One region of the Halobacillus sp. ABD4_316 genome, then DNA from elsewhere that is predicted to be linked to it. Evidence: riboswitches for the same ligand, from Rfam matches in the RefSeq annotation. Region 1 holds a riboswitch; the other holds the start of a gene.
The links. Region 1 has a riboswitch for lysine ahead of dapA (4-hydroxy-tetrahydrodipicolinate synthase). Riboswitches for the same ligand answer to the same signal wherever they lie in the genome.
Positions count from the first base shown of each region.

Region 2: another riboswitch for lysine. It lies ahead of ACXAJH_RS12155 (Na+/H+ antiporter NhaC family protein); the one in region 1 lies ahead of dapA (4-hydroxy-tetrahydrodipicolinate synthase).

Region 1 is NZ_JBSWZA010000002.1:203,077-206,211, forward strand. Features, by position in the region: gene ACXAJH_RS08160 (branched-chain amino acid aminotransferase) at 1-907, shown strand, start outside; gene dapA (4-hydroxy-tetrahydrodipicolinate synthase) at 958-1,863, opposite strand; lysine riboswitch at 1,985-2,162, opposite strand; gene ACXAJH_RS08170 (MFS transporter) at 2,689-3,135, shown strand, end outside.
Region 2 is NZ_JBSWZA010000002.1:1,054,716-1,057,850, forward strand. Features, by position in the region: gene ACXAJH_RS12145 (bifunctional metallophosphatase/5'-nucleotidase) at 1-615, shown strand, start outside; gene yunB (sporulation protein YunB) at 778-1,554, shown strand; lysine riboswitch at 1,609-1,792, shown strand; gene ACXAJH_RS12155 (Na+/H+ antiporter NhaC family protein) at 1,927-3,135, shown strand, end outside.

The DNA.
Region 1 (3,135 bases):
GACGCTTGATCCGGCCGCCATGATCTTCCATTACGGGCAGACTGTATTTGAAGGATTGAAAGCCTACCGGACAGACGACGGACGTGTCCTGCTGTTCCGTCCGGAAAAGAACTTTGAGCGCCTGAACCTATCCGGTGACCGTCTCAGCATCCCACCTGTCGATGAAGACGAGGTACTGGGCTACTTGAAGGAGCTTGTCGCTCTGGAAAAGGACTGGGTACCGGAATTTGAGGGAACTTCGCTATACATCCGTCCGTTCATCATCGCTACGGAACCGAGCCTCGCTGTTGCTCCGTCCAAATCGTATAAGCTCATGATCATCATGTCACCGGTCGGTCCGTACTTCTCCGGAGGAATCAAGCCGGTTACCATTAATGTGGAAGACCAGTTCACAAGAGCCGTCAAAGGCGGAACCGGAATGGCTAAAACCGCCGGTAACTATTCGTCCGGCTATCAGGCCCAGGCGAAGGCAGCGAAGGAAGGCAATGCTGACGTCCTTTGGCTGGATGGTGTGGAAAAGCGCTACATTGAAGAAGTCGGCAGCATGAACATCTTCTTTAAAATCGATGGGGAAATTGTGACCCCTGCTTTGAGCGGAAGCATTCTGCAGGGGATTACACGAACATCAATCATTGAAGTACTGAAAGAATGGGACATTCCAGTGACCGAACGCCGCATCTCTATTGAAGAGTTGTATGAAGCGTATGAACAGGGAAAACTGGAGGAAGCGTTCGGAACTGGAACTGCGGCCGTCATTTCTCCCGTCGGTGAGTTGAACTGGCTTGGGAAGAAAATGGTGATCAACGACCACGAAATCGGTGCGCTCTCCCAGGAGCTGTATGATACGATTACAGGCATTCAGCGTGGAAGAAAAGAAGACAGCTTCAGTTGGACCATCGAAGTATAAGAAAGCAGAAAAAGGCTGCCGGGAACATGTTCCCGGCAGCCTTTTTTCTGTCAACCGACCATATGGGCTTTTGGTGCTTCTTTAGGCTGAAGACTGTTGTAGGTCTCCATGACGCGGGCGGTCTCTTCTTCCGTTAAGGGAAGGAGCGGGAGGCGGACGCCTCCGGTATGAACGCCCATTTCATTCAACACCGCCTTGACCGGGGAGGGACTCGGCGCTGAGAAAACAGCGTGCATGACAGGGAGAAGCTTTTGATGAAGACGCGCGGCAAATGGGGCGTCTCCTTCTCTGAAACTCTGAATCATCTGCTGCATCTCATTCCCGATGATATGGGAGGAGACGGAGACGATGCCGGTTCCTCCGATGGCGACAAACGGAAGGGTGTTGGAATCTTCCCCGCTGTATACCGAAAAGTCACGGTCTGTTTCACGGATGATTTCCGCCGCGGCTTCCAGGTCACCGCTCGCTTCTTTTACGGAAACGATGTTGTCAATTTCAGAAAGGCGGATAATCGTTTCCGGTTCCATGTTGACGACACTGCGTCCCGGAATGTTGTACAGCATGACCGGAAGGGAAGTGGCTGCGGAAATTTTTGAAAAGTGCTGGTACAGTCCTTCCTGTGTCGGCTTGTTGTAATAAGGAGCCACAAGCATGATGGCATCCACGCCTGTCTGTTCGGCTTTTTTCGTCAATTCAATGGATGCGCGGGTGTTATTGGATCCTGTACCGGCGATGACCGGGACGCGGCCGTTTACAACTTCTACCACGTGTTCAAACAGCTGGAGTTTTTCATCCGTTGTCAGTGTCGGGGATTCACCGGTCGTCCCACCGACAACCAGGCCGTCACTGCCGTTCTCGATCAAGTGGTTGACTAAAGCTCCCGTTGCTTCCAGGTCCATATTCTCGTCGTTGTCAAAAGGGGTCACCATCGCTGTCAGTACTTGCCCGAAGTTCATTAACCTCACACCTTTTCTTGTATTTTGTACGTTCGAGGTCGTGAGGGCCATACGGCAGTAAAATCAAAAACGACAGCATCAAGGGCTTCGATGCTGCCGTAGAAACTTTTATACCGTTCCTGCGTAAGATAGCCCTCCATATAGTTTCCTATATGACAGTTCTGTGCCTGTTGAGCATCAGACCCAGCTTCAGGACCATGAGAGTCCGTACACTTCGGCAATTTCCCCTTTCCGCATGCCTCCATGGATCTCATTCTCCTCCACATGCGTACTCTTGTCATTGCACCTCTATCCTTACTTCAAATGAAATTTGAAATAAGAAACTATTTAGTTAATAAAAATAGTACCAAAATTAACGCCTGCTTACAACAGGGAAGTGCTAAAATCATGCTATTCGACAAAAATGGTCGCCAGGCACCGATGTCCGACTCATCTTTTTTATAAAGCTCTGTTAAAGTCTGTTGTTGATATTTTAAACGATTACTAAATCGTCTCCGTCTGGAATTAAGGGTCCGGTCCGTTGTTTACTCAGAGCATGGGATGGCAGGGAAAACCGTCCGCTTTCCGCGGGGAACGAAGTTTGAGGAGGCTCACGGTACCCCACGGTACCCCGCGGAAAGGGAGTCATTCCCAAGCCCGCCTCCTACAAATCCCATGACAGAAAGGGGTGATAGGAGCTCATATGTTAAATAACAACACCGAGCAATAACAGAGCCTTTTATAAAATCCGTCTGCAGGCGGAGGAAGAATCCATCCCGGGCACATCGAGAAGGACATGGATATTCCTTACACTTAAAGGAACTTACAAAAAAGGTGGGGATAGTCATGTCCGGTTCATCCATTACCGTTTCTAAAGATACACCGTTGGCAGAACAGCGTTCCATTTTTCGAAATAGAAATTTTCTCCTGTTATGGGGAGCGGCCTTGTTGTCCAGTTTCGGTATTTCGTTCTTTTTATTTACTCAAAGCTGGTATGTCGTCCATGAGCTTCGTTTGGAAGCTTCGCTCGGTGTGCTGTACGTGGCAGCAAGTATTCCGCGGCTGGTCTTCATGATTGTCAGTGGAACGATCGCCGACCGGTTCAGCCGGACGAAACTGATGTTCCTGTCCGATTTCACGCGGGGGGTGCTGTTAACAGGACTCGTCTGCTGGTATTTCTTCGGGGACATCAGTCTTTGGACATTCGTCGGCTTTGCGTTTGCTTTTGGTATTTTAGATGCGTTCTTCTGGGCAGCAGAGGGGGCGGTTCTACCGTCAATCATTTCCAGGGAT
Region 2 (3,135 bases), 850 kb from region 1:
GACGATCAGGTGACCGAATACTTAAGGTGGATCCGCGGGGAGGCTGTACGCCGTCTGGAAACCCCTGTAGCCTATTTGAAAGAGCCGATGCATATTGCCTGGTTCCAGGACAGTCCGCTTATGTCCAGACTTACGGAGCAGCTCCGCACATGGACTTCATCTGATATAGCCATGTTGAATGCTGGCGTTCTTCTGGACCATCTGCCGGCCGGGGATATTACGTATGAGGACGTTCACCGGATCTGTCCGCATCCGATGAATCCATGCAGGGTGGAGTTAAGAGGAGATGAACTTCTTGAAGTCATCCGGGCGGCTCATACGAAGAAGCTGACGGAAATCCGTCTGAAAGGGTTCGGTTTCAGAGGAGAAGTTATAGGCAGAATGGTTTTTGCCGGCGTTGATATTGAACGACGGCAGGATGAGGACGGAGAAGAGCGTGTCGTTCAAGTGCTGTACAAAGGCAAGCCTGTGGAATACGATCAGACGTACAGCTTTGCTACAGCAGACACATTTACGTTCGGTCGTTTCTTCCCGGAAATTGCTTATGCAGAAACGAAGCAGTATTTTATGCCGGAACTCTTAAGGGATTTACTGAAAAAAGAACTGAAAAAATAAAATGATCCCCCTGCCGGGAAAGAAAGCGGCAGGGGGATTATTTTATTGTCTCCCTGTGCTGTATGAGATGTATAAAGATATCCTGTATTTCTGCGAAAGGGACTATCTTTGGTGATTAGAGAAAGGGCGCTCCTCATATATATAGAGGGGGAGGGTGCCTGTATGCCTAAAAACCGAGTGACTAAACGATCCACCATAGGCAGGCGGATTGTCATCAGCCTGTTGTTTTTCGCCCTTTTCACGGTGCTGAGTCTCTGGTATATCAACAGAGGGGTGACGCCGGCGCTGGTCGAGATTGCTGAAACAAAAGCCCAGCAGCTGGCAAGAGATGCCATTAATGAAGCTGTAAGCAAACAGATTGCAGAAGACCTGCAATTTAATGACTTGGTTAAGATGGAAAAAGATGATCAGGGAAATGTCGTTTATATGGGATGGAACTCTGTGCTTGTCAACCGAGCTCTCCGGGATACAACCATCAGGGTCCAAAATTTCCTGAAGCGGATGGAGCTTGGTGAACTGCCGATGGAAGATACGACACTGGAACCGGACCTCGACCCGGATCGGACTCCGGAAGAGCAGGGGGAACAGCCCGCAACACTCATTGAACTTCCGATTGGGATGGCTACCAACAACAGTCTGCTTGCCAACCTTGGACCCAAGGTGCCTGTACAGCTGCGTGTCATTGGAGATGTTCAGTCTGAAGTAGATATTGAAATGACGGAATACGGAATCAATGCCGCCTTGTTTGAATTGACCATCCACTTTGAGGTAAATGTTCGAATCGTCATCCCTTTTTCCACAGAAACGACGGTCGTCACCAACAATATTCCAATCGACCAGGCTACGATTCTCGGGGAAGTACCGGAATATTTCGGAGGCATGTCCGGAGGTGACGGCGGGAACCCTTCGTTCTCCCTTCCTATGGAGCCCTTGCAATAATGGCCGGTCACTGATACAATACCAAAGAACTGAATATGCGTGACCTTATCAGATCGGTGAGGTAGAGGCGCAGGCATCATGAGTAGCTGATGGGAGTTTGACAAGCCGGGATCATTAGTGAAAGGGAAGGCCTGCCGAAGTGTGGCTGAACACGTCAAGTTTTGACACGCTGGTGTATACCTGAAGAAGGCATACACTGTCATGCATGCTTTTGGGTGCATGGGGCGCTACTGATCGAAATGGAGGATAATCAAGTTGTCTGCAGACAGTGATGGATTATTTTCTGTCATTGTTTTTTTATTTTATTCCTCATTTTATACCCACCAGTAGCCTTCCATTCCCGTAACATCAAGATATACGGAGGGGAAACACATGGAAGGAACCATCTTTTCTTTAGTTCCAGCAATACTTATGCTTATCCTTGTCTTAGTCACAAGGCGCGTCATCTTGTCCCTTGGGATAGGGATTATCGTCGGAGCATTCATGCTCACACAAATGGATATTGGAGCAGGTCTGGGCTTGATCTGGTCTATATTTGCCGGTATTTTCGTCAGCGAAGGGGCGTTAAACACAGGGAATCTGTATCTCTTGTCCTTTTTATTTCTGCTCGGAGTCGCCACAGCCTTTATGACGGCCTCCGGAGGCAGCCGCGCTTTCGGTAAATGGGCTGTTGAAAGGATCCGGACGAGAAAAGGGGCCAAGCTCGTTCCGTCCATTCTAGGTATCATCATTTTTATTGATGACTACTTTAATGCTCTTGCAGTCGGACAGGTCGCACGTCCTGTAACAGACCGCTATAAAGTATCCAGAGCCAAACTGGCCTACTATATAGACTCCACTTCAGCGCCGATTACGGTCATATCACCGATATCCAGCTGGGGAGCTTATATTATCGGAACGATTGGAAGCATTCTTGCAGCCAATGAGATTTCGAACTATCAGGCTTTTGAAGCTTTTGTTCTTATGATCCCGGCAAACTTCTATGTATTTGCAGCACTGCTTCTTGTATTTTTGACGATTTATCTGCGTCTGGATATTGGTCCGATGAAAAAGCACGAAAACAGAGCCAAGGATACAGGCGAGCTTCACAACCCGGATAGAGGGGATGTGCCCGGCGACTTGAACAATGAATTCAAGGAGCATGACAACGGGAAGATTTCCCACTTAATCTGGCCGATTGTAACGTTGATCATCGGTACAGTAGGAATGATGGTTTATACAGGAATTCAAAGTTCAGAAGGAACCGCGGATATCCTTTCCATCTTTGCTAACACAAACGTAAACATTTCCTTGTTTGCCGGAGGGATCATTTCCGTAGTCACAGCCCTGCTTTTATATGTCGGGCAGCCGTCACCGAAATCCGGTTTGCTGCACGTATTTCTACAAGGGTTTAAAGCGATGCTGCCGGCGATCTACATTCTGATTGCTGCCTGGATGATCGGCGACATTATCAGCCGCCTGCAGACAGGGGAATATCTCGCCCAGCAGTTCAGTCAGGCGGATGTGAACATCGCCTATCTTCCGCTGATCATCTTCCTGTTATCCGGTTTTATGGCCTTATCTACAGGAACGTCCTGGGGA